Regions from separate parts of the Chromobacterium sp. FG22 genome, predicted to be linked through region 2. Evidence: riboswitches for the same ligand, from Rfam matches in the RefSeq annotation. Region 2 holds a riboswitch; the other holds the start of a gene.
The links. A riboswitch is a leader RNA that binds a small molecule or an ion and turns the genes downstream of it on or off. The one in region 2 is predicted to bind FMN.
Positions count from the first base shown of each region.

Region 1: linked by a shared signal. The riboswitch ahead of ribB (3,4-dihydroxy-2-butanone-4-phosphate synthase) and the one ahead of ACODSD_RS13645 (class I SAM-dependent methyltransferase) in region 2 are both predicted to bind FMN.

Region 1 covers NZ_JBMDJX010000011.1:122-8,301, reverse strand. Annotated here, with positions in the region: gene proB (glutamate 5-kinase) at 1-761, shown strand, start outside; gene ACODSD_RS12440 (ABC transporter substrate-binding protein) at 841-1,914, shown strand; gene ACODSD_RS12435 (hypothetical protein) at 1,963-2,370, opposite strand; gene ruvB (Holliday junction branch migration DNA helicase RuvB) at 2,488-3,522, opposite strand; FMN riboswitch at 3,611-3,757, shown strand; gene ribB (3,4-dihydroxy-2-butanone-4-phosphate synthase) at 3,883-4,542, shown strand; gene ACODSD_RS12420 (sensor histidine kinase) at 4,595-6,004, shown strand; gene ACODSD_RS12415 (hypothetical protein) at 6,001-6,531, shown strand; gene ACODSD_RS12410 (sigma 54-interacting transcriptional regulator) at 6,528-7,877, shown strand.
Region 2 covers NZ_JBMDJX010000012.1:78,201-86,380, forward strand. Annotated here, with positions in the region: gene ACODSD_RS13620 (hypothetical protein) at 1-513, opposite strand, end outside; tRNA gene ACODSD_RS13625 (tRNA-Thr) at 811-886, opposite strand; gene ACODSD_RS13630 (hypothetical protein) at 932-1,477, opposite strand; gene ACODSD_RS13635 (SpoIIE family protein phosphatase) at 1,678-2,889, shown strand; gene ACODSD_RS13640 (N-formylglutamate amidohydrolase) at 2,899-3,654, opposite strand; gene ACODSD_RS13645 (class I SAM-dependent methyltransferase) at 3,848-4,585, opposite strand; FMN riboswitch at 4,821-4,983, opposite strand; gene ACODSD_RS13650 (YfeK family protein) at 5,067-5,432, shown strand; gene hrpA (ATP-dependent RNA helicase HrpA) at 5,530-8,180, shown strand, end outside.

The DNA.
Region 1 (8,180 bases), on a different contig from region 2:
ACGCCCGCTCCACGCTGACCAGCCTGTTGAACCTGAACGCGGTGCCCATCATCAACGAGAACGACACCGTGGTCACCGACGAAATCCGCTTCGGCGACAACGACACCCTGGGCGCGCTGGTGACCAATCTGATCGAGGCCGACGCGCTGATCATTCTCACCGATCAGCAAGGCCTGTACAGCGCGGACCCGCGCAAACACCCGGACGCGGAATTCATCCACGAAGCCGTCGCCGGCGAAGCCCGGCTGGAAGAGATGGCCGGCGGCGCCGGTTCCAGCGTGGGCACCGGCGGCATGATCACCAAGATTCTCGCCGCCAAGCGCGCGGCGCGCAGCGGCGCGGCCACCGTGATCGCCTGCGGCCGCGAGCATCAGGTGCTGTCGCGCCTGGCGGACGGCGAAGGCATCGGCACCCAATTGCTGCCGCCCACCAGCCGCATGGCGGCGCGTAAGCAATGGCTGGCGGACCATCTGAAGCTGTCCGGCCGTCTGGTGCTGGACGCCGGCGCGGCGCTGGCGGTACGGGAACGCGGCACCAGCCTGCTGCCTATCGGCGTTTGCGCGGTGGAAGGCGATTTCCTGCGCGGCGAGGCGGTGGCCTGCGTCGATCAGGAAGGCAAGGAAGTGGCGCGCGGCCTGGTCAACTACAGCTCCAGCGAAGCGCGCACCATCATGCAAAAACCCACCCGCGAGATCGAGGCCGCGCTGGGCTATATGATCGAACCGGAACTGATCCATCGCGACAATATGGTCGCGCTGTGACGGAGGCGGAGGCGCCGCGGCGCCTTCGCTCCGCCTCCCTTTTTACCCTCCCATTCTTTGAACTTAAGGATTCACGCGTATGAAAAAGCTGGCCCTTTCGGCGCTTCTGGCTCTGACTTGGGGCTCGGCAATGGCCGAGGACGTACTCCATATCTACAACTGGAACAACGCCTTGTCCGCAGACACCGCCAAGCGTTTCGAACAATCGTGCAAATGCAGGCTGGTGCAGGACTATTACGGGGACAACGAGGAAATGCTGGCCAAGCTGGCCGCCGGCGCCAAAGGCTACGACATGGTGTTTCCCACCGCCTTCGCCGTCAGCACGCTGATCAAGCAGGGCAAGACCCAGCCACTGAACAAGGCGCTGCTGCCCAACTGGAAAAACCTCAACGCCGGCTATCTGAGCCTGAACGCGCCGTTCGACGCCGGCAACAAGGTGGCCGCGCCCACCGTGGTATCGCTGACCTTGCTAGGCTACAACGAAACCCAGTTGCAAAAAGCCGGCGTGCTGCCGCAGGCCAACAGCTGGGCGCTGATCTTCGATCCCGCGGTGCTGGCCAAGATCAAGGGCAGGGTCACCGTGCTGGATTCTCAGCGCGAACTGATGTCCGCCGCCCTGCTCTATCTCGGCAAGGACGCCAACTCCGTCCAGCCAGCAGATTGGAAGGCCGCGGCCGGCGTGATCCGCAAAGCCAAGCCCTATTGGGCCGCCTTCAACAACCAGAGCTATATCAAAGAGCTGACCGTCGGCAATATCTGGGTGGCACACGGCTATTCCAACGATCTGTTCCAGGCACAGCAGGACGCGCAGCACGCCAAACGCCCGTTCAAGCTGGCTTACCAGCCGCAGAAAGAAGGCAATATCCTGGCGGTGGACAATATGGTGGTGTTGAAGGACGCCCCGCGTCCGGACCTGGCGCACCGCTTCATCAATTTCATGCTGGACGGCAAGAACGCCGCCGAGATTTCCAACCAGATCGGCGCAACCAATCCGGTCAAGGCGGCCGAGGCCTTCTTCAAACCGCAGATCAAGGCCAATCCGGTGATCATGCTGGAGCCGGCCAAGGGCAAATACGTGGCGCTGAAAGATCTGGACGTGAAATCCCGCCGCGATCTGAACCGCTTGTGGTCGCAAATCAAGATCGGCCGCTGAGCCGCGCCGCGCTTCAAAGAAAAATCCCGGTCCATGACCGGGATTTTTTCATTCGTCGGAGGCCTGCTCGCCTTTGCGCATCTCCACCGCCTTCATGATCACATAGGCCAGCATCGCGCACAGGAAGAACAACAACATCACCCAGGCAATCGAGCGCAGGGTGTCGATGAAGGTATTGAACAACTCCAGCAACCAGCGTTCGCCGGTCAGCTCCATCACCGTGCTGCCCTTGCCCGCCGCCGGCGGCAGGTACTTCTCCAACGCCCACTGCCGCACGCCGCCGGACACGCCGGTGACCACGATGGCGAAGAAAATGTACTTGCGCCAGGCATCGGTCAAATCCCGTCCCAGGACTCGCGCCAGAATCTTGTTGACCGCCGGATCGAAAAAGCGCGCGGTGAAAATCGAAGTGGCGATCGCCACCGCCAAGGTCAGGCCGAACAAAGCGTAGAACATAATCATCCCCCGCCGCAGCGGAATGCGTGAAAGCAGGCATTGTACGCCCGCGCGGCGGCGGCGGCGATCAAGGGATGGCCATGCTGCTGCGCGCAAGCGACAGCGCCGGCCGGCGCGTCAATCCCGCAACGGCAGCCCAAAGTGCTGATAGGCCAACGCCGTCGCCATCCGGCCGCGCGGAGTGCGCTGCAGATAGCCTTGCTGAATCAGGAAGGGCTCAATCACATCTTCTATGGTATCGGTGGATTCGCCGATGGCGGCCGCGACGTTGTCCAGCCCCACCGGCCCGCCGGAGAACTTCTCCAGAATGGCCTGCAGCAGTTTGCGGTCCATGACGTCCAGGCCGGCCGGGTCCACGTCCAGCATCGCCAGCGCGGCGTCCGCAACCTGAGCGCTGACCACCCCGTCGGCCCGGACCTCGGCGTAATCCCGCACCCGGCGCAGCAGCCGGTTGGCGATGCGCGGCGTGCCGCGGCTGCGGCGCGCCACTTCGAACGCGCCGTCGTCGGCCAGCTTGACGTTCAACAAGCCGGCGGAACGGCTGACGATGCGGGTCAGTTCCTCCGCGTTGTAGAACTCCAGCCGCGCGACGATGCCGAAACGGTCGCGCAGCGGATTGGTCAGCATGCCGGCGCGGGTGGTGGCCCCCACCAGGGTGAACGGCGGCAGATCGATCTTGACCGAACGCGCCGCCGGCCCCTCGCCTATCATGATGTCGATCTGATAATCCTCCAGCGCCGGATAGAGGATTTCCTCCACCACCGGGCTCAGCCGGTGGATCTCGTCGATGAACAGCACATCGTGCGGCTCCAGATTGGTCAGCAAGGCGGCCAGATCGCCCGCCCGCTCCAGCACCGGCCCCGAGGTCTGGCGCAAATTCACCCCCATTTCGCGGGCGACGATGTGCGCCAGCGTGGTCTTGCCCAAGCCGGGCGGGCCGAACAGCAGCACGTGGTCCAGCGCTTCGCTGCGGCGCTTGGCCGCTTCGATGAAGATCTCCAGCTGTTCGCGCGCCTTCTTCTGGCCGACGTACTCGTCCAGCTGCTTGGGCCGCAAGGCGCGCTCCAGCGCCTCCTCCTGGCTGGACAGGCTTTGCTGGGTGACGATGCGCGGCTCGGGCGCGCCGCCGTACAGGTTGTCGGTTTCAATCATGGTGTCAGCCGCCGGCCAAAAAAACGAATGCCCAATCTTACCACCGCGCTATAATCGCCGCTGGCCCGCCCATCATCGCGGGCCAACGCAACGTCTTCAGGGCGGGGTGCAATTCCCCACCGGCGGTATGATCGCAAGATCGAGCCCGCGAGCGCTTCCGCTTCCCGGCGGAAGGTCAGCAGATCTGGTGACAGGCCAGAGCCGACGGTAATAGTCCGGATGAGAGAAGACGACATGGCCGCCTGCCGCGCTACGCGCGGCCGCGGCGTGTTCGCTGCGCGCTAGTGCGCGCGGGTTGGCTTGCGCCGGCCCTTTTCACGCCCTGGAACCTGTTTCTCAAACGACCCGAGGACCGTTTCCATGAGTATCGCCACACACCCCGACATCTTGTCCCAACGCGTAGAGGCGGCGCTGAACGCCTTGCGCAGCGGCCTGCCGGTCATTGTTCCCGATGATCACGACCGCGAGAACGAGGCCGACCTGATCCTGGCCGCCGACGCGCTGAGCGAGGCCGAAATGGCGCGTCTGATCCGCGATTGCAGCGGCATCGTCTGCCTGTGCCTGACCGCCGAGCACGCCGCCCGGCTGCAATTGCCGCCGATGACGCAACGCAACGGCAGCCGCTACGGCACCGCCTTCACCGTCAGCATAGAAGCCGCCCAGGGCGTGTCCACCGGCGTGTCCGCCGCCGACCGGGTGCGCACCATCCAGGCCGCCGTCCACCCGCAAGCGCAGGCGGACGACGTGGTCAGCCCCGGCCATGTCTTCCCGCTGGTGGCCGCCGCCGGCGGCGTGCTGAGCCGCCGAGGCCATACCGAGGCCGCGGTGGAACTGGCGCGCCTGGCCGGCTTCCAGCCCGCCGGCGTGCTCTGCGAGCTGATGAACCCCGACGGCAGCATGATGCGCGGCGCGCAAATCGCGGACTACGCTCAAACGCACGCGCTGCCCGTTCTGAGCGTGGCTGAACTGGCTGAATGGATTTCCCGCCAGAACTTAGCCGCCGCTCCGCTGTCTGCTTGATCTTTGCCCTTAGCCGCGGGCCTACGCCCGCGGCGTCGACGCCGACCCCATCATGCTTCGTTTCGTTTCATTCCGCAGCCTGTTGCTGGCCAGCTTTCTGATCGTCGCCGTCGTGCCCTCGGCCGTGCTGATCCAGCTGCGCAACGAGCTGGGACACGCCGCCTCCACGCTGCGCTCGCATCAGGAGCAAGCCAAGGAATGGCTGGACGCCAACCGCGTGTCGCGCGAGCAATCCATTCAATTCGAACGCGCCACCCGCCAGGCTCAAATCCTGAAAGACCGCGCGCTGGCCAAAACCGCCGCCGGCGCCTGGCAGGAGATCGAGCTGGCGCAACGCAAATTGCAACGCGGCGACGACGACGAGTTGACGCTCAGCGCCCGGGCCATTCTGGCGATCCAGCCGCAACTCCAGGCCCTGCCGGCGCGCGCCGGCGCGCAACGCGACCGCTTGTTCCGCCAGCTGGACCTGCACCTGACCGCGCAAGGCCAATTGATCAACCGCCAACTGGAACAAAGCCAGCGCCAATGGCAGGACTCGATCACGGAAATGCGCCGCACCGCCGACCGCCTGGCCTGGCTGTCGCTGGCCTCCGCGCTGGCGCTGGCGCTGGCGATGACCTTGTTGATCAGCTGGCCGCTGCGCAAGCTGCAAGCCAAGATCGCGCGGATGAGCGACGGCGCGCGGCTGCAGGACTGGCGCCAGTCCGGCCCCGCCGACCTGCAGCGTCTGGCGCGCGAGCTGGCCCAGCTAGACCGCCGGCTGGCGGCGCTGGAAGAACAGAAAGGCCGTTTCTTCCGCCAAGCGTCCCATGAGCTGAAAACGCCGCTGGCCGCCATCCACGAAGCCGCCGCGCTGCTGCGCGAAGAAGTGATAGGACAGCTGTCCGCGCAGCAGCAGGAGATCGTCGCCATCCTGCAAAACAATGCGCAAACTCTGCGTCAGCGCGTGGAAGCCTTATTGCGCTATGATGCCGGCCAATGGCTGTCCGAGACGCTGACCGTGGAAACCTTCGATCTGCCGGCGCTGATTGCGGAGCGGCTGCAGGCCAGCCGTCCGCTATTGCAGGCCAAACGCCTGGCCGCCGACGTCCTGGGCGACGCGGATCGGGTCAACGGCGACCGCTCCAAAGTGGAAACCATTCTGGACAATCTATTGATCAACGCCATCCGCCACAGCCCCGCCGGCAGCGCCTTGAGCCTGCGCCACGGCCGCGACGCCGGCGGCGTCTGGCTGGAAATCCGCGATCAAGGCCCCGGAGTGCCGGACGCCTATCGGGAAAAAATTTTCGAACCGTTCTGGAGCGGCTCGCCGCCGCCGGGCGAACTGCCCGGCACCGGGCTGGGCCTGGCGATGGCGCGCGGCTTCGCCCAATTGATGCGCGGCGAACTGACGCTGGAATCCAAACCTCAGGCCGGCGCCTGCTTCCGCCTGCAGTGGCCGGAACCGGAGAACAAGATATGAAGACATCTCGCTTTTGGGCTCTCAACGCGCGCCGGCTTCTTTGGCTGTGCGGCCTGCTGGCCCTGAGCGCCTGCGCTCATCAAGGCCAGCCGGTCGCCGTGCCCGCCGCGCCCATCATCCGTTGCCCGGACGCCAACCAGATCCTGCTGCTACTGAGCCAGACGCGGGAAATCCAGGCGCTGAGCCTGGCCGGACGGGAAAGCTGCGGCAGCGCCCGCTTGCTGACTCTGCTGCAACAGGCGCAGGCGGCGGAGAGCCGCGCCGATGTTCAAAAACTGCAGGCCCAATTGGAAAGTCTGCTCGCCAAAACCGATAATCTGGACCCGGCCAGCCAGGGTCTTGCGCGGCTGCCGCTTCAACAGCTGCAGGAAAGACGCAAGCTGGCGGAAGCGCTGGAACGACAGCAGGCGCAGAACCGCGATCTGCAAAAACGCTACGACGACTTGAACGGCAAGCTCAACGCCTTGCGCGAAGTCGAGCGCGAACTCCAGCTGAAACCCAGCAAAACCAAAGGAGGCCAGCCATGAGCTCCATCGCCCGCATCGTCTTGGTGGACGACGATCCCGATCTGTTGCGCTTGCTCGGCCTTCGCCTCGGCGCCGCCGGCTACGAGGTCGAAGCGCTGGACAGCGCCGAAGCGGCCTTGAACGCGCTGGCGGCCCGCCGCGCCGACTTGCTGCTGACGGACTGGCGCCTGCCCGGCATGGATGGTCTGGAGCTGTTTGAGCAAGTCCGCCAGCGCTACCCCGCGATGCCGGTGATTCTGCTGACCGCCCACGGCACGGTGCCGGACGCCGTGGAAGCGGTCAGCCGCGGCGTATTCGGCTATCTGGTCAAACCCTTCGACGGCAAGGCGCTGCTGGACAAGGTGGCCCAAGGGCTATCGCTGGCGGGCCCCGGACGCGCGGTCGATCAAGCCGCCGCCGGCTGGCGCTCCGGCCTAGTCAGCCGCAGCCCGGCGATGGAGGAACTGCTGGCCGAGGCCCGCATGGTCGCCGCCACCGGCGCCAGCGTGCTCTTGCGCGGCGAAAGCGGCACCGGCAAGGAAGTGCTGGCCAAGGCCATCCACCTGGCCAGCCCGCGCGCCGGCCAGCCCTTCATCGCGGTCAACTGCGGGGCGATTCCGGACAATCTGCTGGAAAGCGAGTTGTTCGGCCATGAAAAAGGCTCGTTCACCGGCGCCAACGCGCGCCAGACCGGCCTGATCCAACAGGCGGACGGCGGCACCCTGTTCCTGGACGAGATCGGCGATATGCCGCCGCCGCTGCAGGTCAAACTGCTGCGCGTGCTGCAAGAGCGCGAGGTGCGTCCGGTCGGCGCGACGCGGGCGACCCCGGTGGATATCCGTCTGGTGTCGGCCACGCATCGCGAGCTGGAAGCGCTGATTCAGGAAGGCAGCTTCCGAGAGGATTTGTTCTACCGCCTGAACGTGGTGTCTCTGCGCCTGCCGCCGCTGGCGGAACGCCGCGAAGACATTCCTCTGCTGGCCGCGCATTTCCTGGAAAAAATCGCCACCCGCTATCAAAAGGCCGTCAGCGGTTTCGCCGCCGACGCGCTGGAATACCTGAGCGCGGCGCCCTGGCCGGGCAATATCCGACAATTGGCCAATGTGGTTGAACAATGTTGCGTGCTGACCACCGGCTCTCTGGTAACGCTGGCGCAAGTACAGAAAGCCGTCGCCAGTGAAGAAAGCGCGATTCCGACGCTGGCGGAAGCCAAGCGGCAATTCGAACGCGACTATCTGGAACGCCTGTTGCGGCTGACCGGCGGCAATGTCAGCGACGCCGCGCGCCTGGCGGACCGCAACCGCACCGAGTTTTACCGCTTGCTGCAAAAACACGAACTGACGCCGGCCGCCTTCAAGCTGGAATAAGCGCGGCGACGCGATCGGCGTGACGGAAACGGAGCGCCTCTACGTCTGTCGCCGATCGGCGACAGGCAAAACCCCAAGCAAATCAAAGCTCTGCCCATCTCCACCGACATTCTGTCGCCTAACGGCGACAGAATGGCCGCTTCCTGCAATCAAACTCAAGCCACAAAAAACGCAAAACTTTGATACATAAGAAAAAATCAAAGCTGGCACGCCTTTTGCCATAGGGAAAGCGCAAATGATCGAAGCGCGACAGACTCAAGCGCAAGCGATGTGACTCACTCTCTCGAAAAGGTTAATCCCATG
Region 2 (8,180 bases):
GACTAAAATGACGCAAATTGAAAATGCGATCGAGTCATAGGCAAGCAAGAATTGATAGGCATTGCTGCCGGCATACGAAAGAAAGGCGTATCCGGCAGAAACCAAGAGCATCCCAAAGAATTTTTTCTTGCTTCTTTTGCTTGGGCCCTTATCGTAGTAAGCGAAAAAATTGGCCAAAGCGCTGGTGAAGGCGGCCCCGTATACCGTCCAACTGGAAGAGGTGCGGGCCTCGTAGATCGCGAGGCTGTTCAGCGCACACAGGGTGGCTTGCAAGAAACCTGCTCGCCCGGCTTTCCAATTTAAATGAAACTGCAGTTCCCTTTGGGTCTGTAACCACAGCCAGCCAATTCTTGCCGTTGCAAAATTCCAGCACTCTCTAAAAGCCATAAGGTCGAACTGCAAGTTCGGCGCCCATGGAAAGTTCTGATTCAGAATTCTCAGCGTTTCGGCCGCGCTTGTCTCGATATCGACTCTCATTCCTTCCGGAGTGAGGAAATTGCCATCTCCAGTCATTTGTCAGTCTCCCATAAGGGGTGCGTCAAATTAACGATTGGCGTGCCGATTAATGTCGCCGTTACATCAATAAGTAGCCGACTAAAGTATTTTTTCTACAGAAACAATGCTTTATGACGGCTTGTAGGGATGATGACGATTCTTGGCTAAAGAAGTATGGGGAAAAAGCGTAACAATGCGCGAAGCGGCGGGGCGGCGATATTTTGGCGCAGTGGGAAATATCAGCCAACGTGGCCGGCACTCCCCTAAAACGCACCAAGGGCTTATAGAGAAAACTCTATAAGCCCTTGATTTTATTGGTGCCGGCGGCAGGAATCGAACTCGCGACCCCCTGATTACAAGTCAGGTGCTCTACCAACTGAGCTACACCGGCGAAGAGAGGCGTATTATGTCTTGCCTCAATGGCTTTGGCAAGCCGTCAGCGCGTCTTTTTCGGCGCCTTTTTATGCGCCTTCTTCACGCTTTTTCCTACCTTTTTGTTTTTGCTGATTTTTTTAGCGGGCGCCTTGGCCTGCGGCGCGCGCTTTGCGGTTTTGGCTGCGTGACGCGGCTTTTTGGCCGTCGATTTTTTGACGGTCGATTTTTTTGTTGCCGGCTTGGCCGCCGCCTTGCCGTGACGCGTCTGCTTGGCGCTAATGGCCTTGGCCTGACGCTTGCCCTGCTTCGCGGATTTCGCCTTGGCCTTGCCTTTGGCCTGGCGAGCAGGCTTGGCTTGCTCTTTGGCGCGCGCCGGTTCCGCCGCCTGAACGGTTTTGGCCGGCGCGGCCTTGCGCGCAGGCTTGCTCGCCGGCGCCATCTGCACGTCGCCGGGCAAAGGCATGTCTTCGGGTTCGGCCAGGCTGGCCGGGCTGATCAACGCCAGGCTCAAGGCCAGCGCAATGGTGTGCGTCGCGAATTTCATGATCGGGGGTCTAATGCTCTCTGGGATGAAACGGGCCGCGCTTTGCGCCGCCAAAACCCGCATACTAGCACGGGGTTTCCCGCGCCCTGGCGGAAATTGACGAAGGCGGGCAAAGTCCAATCCGCCGCGCGGACTGATATTTATTGCCGCAGTGCGCCATCGCCGCCTCACATATGCTATACCCACAGTGCAATGCCAATGTAATTGCCTTTGCGCTCGTTTGCGCCGCTCGCTTCCCTTTCCTGACACGTAATGGAAACAGCATGCCCCAGCCCAAAATTTTGCTGGTGGACGACAGCGCCACCAATAGCCTGATGGTCCGCACCTTCGTTGAAGACCTGGGCTATCAATGCGATCTCGCCGGCAATGGCCGGGAGGCCGTCGCCATGTGTAAGACAGTCGGCTACGACTTGATCCTGATGGACATCATCATGCCGGTGATGAACGGGCTGCAGGCCACGATGGAGCTGCGGACCCTGTTCGGAGAACACTGGGTGCCCATCATCTTCCTGACCGGCCTGAGCCAGCAGCAAGATCTGATCGAAGGCCTCAAGGCCGGCGGCGACGACTATCTGACCAAACCGGTCAGCCCGGACCTGCTGACGGCCAAGATCCAGGTATTTTTGCGCATCGCCCAAATGCAGCGGCAGATCAACCAGGACGCGGTGCGCCTGGAGCGCTATTTCCAGAACAATGAGCGCGAACAAAGCTACGCCTTGGAGCTGATCGAGCGACTGAATCGGCAACAACTGGAACTGCCGGCCCATGTCTGGCGTCATTTGCGGCCGGCTTCCCAGTTCAACGGCGATCTGGTCTGCTATGCCCGCGCGGCGGATCGGGAATACCTGATGCTGGCCGATTGCACCGGACACGGTCTGACCGCGGCCATCAGCGCCATCCCGGCGGTGGAGTGCTTTTACGAGCTGGCTCAGGCGCAAGCGGCCTTGGGCGACATCGCGGCGGCCATCAACGACAAACTACACCGCCTGCTGCCCTCCGGGCGCTTCGTCGCCGGCATCCTCATTGGAATCGACGCGGCCGCGCAGTCCGTGCAGGTCTGGAACGGCGGCATTCCCTGCGCGCTGATGTTTGATCCGCAAGGGCGCAAGGTCAAGCAATTCCGTTCCGAGCACCCGCCCCTGGGCATTTTGGCGGCTAGACAGTTCGACCGTTCGCTGGAGACCAGCATGTTGAAGCCGGAGCATGCGCTGGTCGTCTGCTCGGATGGCATTACCGAGGCCCAGGCGGACAATGGCCAGATGTTTGGCCTGGACGGCGTGATCAAGGCGGTGGAAGCCGGCTGGCCCGGACGGATCGGCAATACCGTATTGCAGGCGCTGCAGCGCCACCGCCAGAACGAAGCCATCTTGGACGACGCGTCCTTGCTGGTGGTGCATTCGCCATCGGTCCCAAACCAGCCTGAGGCCGATATCGGCTGCGCCGTGCCAAACCGCTCCCGCTGGCACGACGCCTGAGCGCCGCGCCTAGTCCTCCACCTCTCTCACATAGCGCACCAGCGCCTGCAAGAGCTGGGAGAAACGATGCGCGGCCAGATTCCCGTCCGAGGGCGTGAGCCAGGTGCTGCTGATTTCCAGCTGAATGGCGGGCACGCCCAGCCGCGAAGCGAATTTGGCGATGGTCTGATGCTTGGACGCGGCGAAGTAGTTGTCGGAGACATTGAGCACGCCCTGCCCTCGCAAACGCTGCTCCAGCCGCTGTTGCAGCCAGGGCTTGCCCAGGAGCGAAGCCCCGTTCAAGGTGCCGAAATCCACGTCGTAAGGCCGGTAAGGATGGCTGCCGTGCAGGTCCAGCACCAGCAAGGGGCGCTGATCGGCGATCAAAGCCGCCAGCTTGCGTTTGAAGGCGTTGTCGTCTTCGTAATTGGGATCAGACGGCGAGGCGCGGGTGGTGTAGATCGCGGTGGCGCCGGCCAGTTGGTGCAGCATCGCCGCCAAGGCCGCGGTGCCGCCGCCGTCGGAGAAACGGTATTGCCCGTCGCGGAACGGGCTGGTGGCGTGCGGCGCGGTGACGATGATGGGACGCTTGCCCTCCAATACGGTAAACCACGGCCCGCCGTTTTGTGGCGGCCTGTCCTTGGCGGCGTCCGCCTCCTGCTGCAGCTTGATGGCCTCGACGATGTGGGCCGGTTCGATGACGGCCCGTTCCGGCGGGGTCTTGCCGACGGCGGGCGCCGTCGATAAGGCCAGAATCAGAATCCCCGCTACCCATCCGCTTCTCATCGCCTTCCTCCTGATTCTTGCCCGATCATTGCTGGACCGGGCATGCGCGGCTTGGTTCTAAGAACCTGTTTGCGATCTGCTACGCGCCGGCGATACGGCGTTGAAAACAGCCATGCCGTTTTTCAGCCGTTTTCGCCTTGCCGCGACTTGCGCGAGACTTTGAACAGGTTCGGGCCAGTCCGGCAAGGCCGCGCTAACGCGCCGGCTTTCGCGCGGAGAGCAGCAGCAGGGCCGGACGGCGCGCGTGCGGCCGCAAACCGTCCCGATGCGCCAGGGTCTGCGGGTCCGGCGCGGGCTCGCCCAGGTGAAGCAGTTGGAAGCCGGCGTCCAGCAAGCCTTTCACATAGCTTTCCACCGTGCGGTGATGTTTGATCACGCCGTCGACGAACCAGCGGCTTGCGCGCGCATCTTGCTGAAAGTAGGCGTCCAGCGTCCAGTGCGATGGCTCGCCCGCCGCGTCCAGCGCCCAACCCTGAGGGCTGGCCGTGCAAATCGGGTGCTCCACCGTCAGCGCGAACACGCCGCCGGGCCGCAGCGCGGCGAACACGCGCGCCGCCGCCGCCGCGTAATCCTCCACATAGTGCAGGGCCAGCGAGGACACGGCCAGATCATAGGCGGCGGCCGGAGGCTGAAAATCCTCGATGCCCGCGCACTGGTATTGGATGGCGGGATCCTGGGTGCGCGCCCGCGCCTGTTCCAGCATGCGTTCGGACAAATCCACCGCGGTGACGCTGGCCGCGCCCTCGCCGCGCGCCCAGCGGGCGAAATCGCCGAAACCGCACCCCAGGTCCAGGATGTCGATGCCGGCCAGCGGCGGCAGCGCGCTGCGCAAGGCGGGCTGCTCCAGCACGCCGTTCAGCCCGGCGTCGCTGTCGCGCAAGGCTTGGTATTGGGAGAAAAAGACCGGATGGTCGTAGATGTTTTGCTGCATGTGGAGGCTCCGTAAATACTTAAGGAAAGCGCCCCAGGGCGGCGCGCGGCCATGCCGACGCGCAAAAGCGCGCCGGGCTCTCAGAGCCTGTTCAAAGTCTCGCGAGCAAGGGCGAGACAAGGCGAAAACGAGTGAAAAAGCGGAATGTACAAGTGGTACATGAGCATTTTGAGCTCGTTTTTAACGCCGTATCGCTGAAGCGCAGCAGACTTTGAACAGGTTCTCACGGCCTGGCGCGCGTCTTCTCTCATCCGGACTCTCACCGTCGGCTTCGGCTTCTCACCGAATCTGCTGACCCGCGCATCGTGGAAACGGCTGCGCGGCGCTCGCGGGCTCGTCGCCGGCATTCGCCGCGACATACCGCCGGTGGGGAATTTCACCCCGCCCTGAAGACCGGCACAGCATAAAGGCGGCGCGGAAGTTGGACAAGCCCCGCCCCATCGCGCATAGTCTGCGCATTCCAATTGCAATGGAGCGAAGCATGACCCCGAAGCTGCCGATCTGGCTGTTTTTTTGTTTGAGCGCCGGCGCGGCCGTCGCCGCGCCCACCCCGGCCGCCAAGAACGAGATCAACCATCTATTGGACTATCTGGCCCAATCCGGCTGCGAATTCAATCGCAACGGCAGTTGGTACGGTTCCAAAGAGGCCCGCGATCATCTGAACGACAAATACCAGTATCTGCTGAAAAAAGACTGGGTCAGCAACGCGGAAAGCTTCATCGAGCGCGCGGCCACCCAAAGCAGCATCAGCGGCAAGGCCTATCAGGTGCGTTGCGGCTCGGCGCAACCGGTGGCCAGCGCCGGCTGGCTGAAAGCGGAGCTGGGCCGCTACCGCCAGCGCAAATAAGCCGTTCCGCCGGCGTCCGGCCGGCAATCCAGGCCTGCCGGACCGCCACGCAGCTGTTATAATCGCCGCTTTCCTGTAATCCAGTGTTCTTTTCCCGATGACTGCTGCCCAGCTGCTGGCCCAACTCAAGGCCGACCTCCCCTCCTGCCTGATCCGCGACCGCCACGCCTTGCGCCGCAAACTGAGCGACGCCGCCGAGCGGCTGAAGAAAAACCAGCCCGCGGACAGACAGCTGGCCGACATCCAGACGCAGATCGAGCGCTCCGCCGCCAAGGTGGCCGCGCGCCGCGCCCATCTGCCCAAGCCCGATTTCGACGACGCCCTGCCGGTCAACCAGAAACTGGCCGACATCAAAGCCGCCATCGACGGCCATCAGGTGGTGATCATCTGCGGCGAAACCGGCTCCGGCAAAACCACCCAGCTGCCCAAGATCTGCCTGGAACTGGGTCGCGGCGTGCACGGCCTGATCGGCCACACCCAGCCGCGCCGGCTGGCCGCGCGCTCGGTGGCCAGCCGCATCGCCCAGGAGCTGAAATCCACGCTGGGCGAGCATGTCGGCTTCAAGGTGCGCTTCACCGACAAGCTGTCGGACAAATCGGTGATCAAGCTGATGACCGACGGCATCATGCTGGCGGAAACCCAGACCGACCGTTATCTGGAAAACTACGACACCATCATCATCGACGAGGCGCATGAACGCAGCCTCAACATCGACTTCCTGCTGGGTTATCTGAAACAGCTGCTGCCGCGCCGGCCGGACCTGAAAGTGATCATCACCTCGGCCACCATCGACGCCGACCGCTTCTCCCGCCATTTCGACGGCGCGCCGGTGATCGAAGTCTCCGGCCGCACCTATCCGGTGGAAGTGCGCTACCGGCCGCTGGCGCAGCGCGACGAAGACGAGCGCGAAGTGGAGATGGAAGGCGCCATCGTCGACGCCGTCGACGAGCTGTCGCGCCAGGGCCCGGGCGATATGCTGGTCTTCCTGCCCGGCGAGCGCGAAATCCGCGAAACCGCGGAAAAACTGCGCAAATCCGGCATCCGCGGCTACGAAATCCTGCCCTTGTTCGCGCGCCTGTCCAACGAGGACCAGCAAAAGATCTTCAAGCCCTCCGGCGGCCGCCGCATCGTGCTGGCCACCAATGTGGCCGAAACCTCGCTGACGGTGCCGGGCATCAAATACGTGATCGACACCGGGCAGGCGCGCATCAACCGCTACAGCCCGCGCGCCAAGGTGGAACAGCTGCAAGTGGAGAAAATCTCCCAGGCGGCGGCGCGGCAGCGCGCCGGCCGTTGCGGCCGCGTCGAGGCCGGCATCTGCGTGCGCCTGTACGGCGAGGACGACTTCAATCAGCGTCCGGCCTTCACCGATCCGGAAATCGTCCGCTCCAACCTGGCCGCGGTCATCCTGCGCATGGCCGCGCTGCGGCTGGGCAAAGTAGATGCCTTCCCCTTCATCGAAGCGCCCAGCAGCCGTCTGATCGCCGACGGCTACCAGGTGCTGACCGAACTGGGCGCGGTGGACGACAAGGGCGAACTCACCGGCGTGGGCAAGGAACTGGCGCGGATTCCGGTGGACCCGAAAGTGGGCCGCCTGCTGCTGGCCGGCCGCGACTTCGGCTGCGTGCGCGAAGTGCTGATCATCGCCGCCGCCCTCAGCGTGCAAGACCCGCGCGAACGCCCGTTCGAGGCGCGCGAGGCGGCCGAACGCGCGCAGGCGCGCTTCAACGACGAGAAGTCCGACTTCCTGTCCTTCCTGCACCTGTGGGACTTCTTCTCCGACGCGCTCAAGCACAAGAAATCCAACCGTCTGCTGATCAACACCTGCCACGAGCACTTCCTGTCCCATCTGCGCTTGCGCGAATGGCGCGAACTGCACGCGCAGCTGGCGGACATCGCCGGCGAGCTGGGCCTGATCAAGCGCGAACAGGCGCACGCCGACGCCGAGCAGCCGGACGCGCAGATGACGCAGAAAAAGCGCCAGCAGCTGGACGCCGTTGCTTATGAAAACCTGCACAAGGCGCTGGTGACCGGCCTGATCGGCAATCTGGGCATGAAAAACCAGGAAGGCGACGATTACCAAGGCACCCGCGGCGTCAACTTCCACGTCTTCCCCGGCTCCGGCCTGAAAAAGGCCAAGCCCAAATGGCTGGTGGCGGCGGAGTTGGTGGAAACCACCCGCCTCTACGCCCGCTGCGTGGCCAAGATCGAGCCGGAATGGGTGGAAAAGCTGGCGCCGCACCTGGTCAAATACCATTACTTCGACCCGCACTGGGAAAAGAGCCGCGGCGAAGTGGTGGCCAGCGAACGCGTCACCCTGTACGGCCTGACCCTGGTGCCGCGCCGGCCTGTCAGCTACGGCCGCATCGCGCCGGAAGAAGCGCGCGAGCTGTTCATCCGCGGCGCGCTGGTGAATATGGACTACGTCAGCAACGCGCCCTTCTTCCAGCGCAATCAGCAATTGATCCGCGAAGTGGAACAGCTGGAGCACAAGGCGCGGCGTCAAGACGTGCTGGTGGACGAAGAGGCGCTGTTCGCCTTCTACAGCGAACGGATTCCGGCCGAGGTGGTGGACGCCGCCAGCTTCGAGGCCTGGCGCAAGGAGGCGGAAAAGACCGAAGCCAAACTGCTGCACCTGACGCGCGAAGAACTGATGCGCCACGCCGCGCAACATGTCACCGAAAACCAGTTCCCGGAATGGCTGGAACTGGAAGACGGCCGCCTCAAGCTGCGCTACCGCTTCGAACC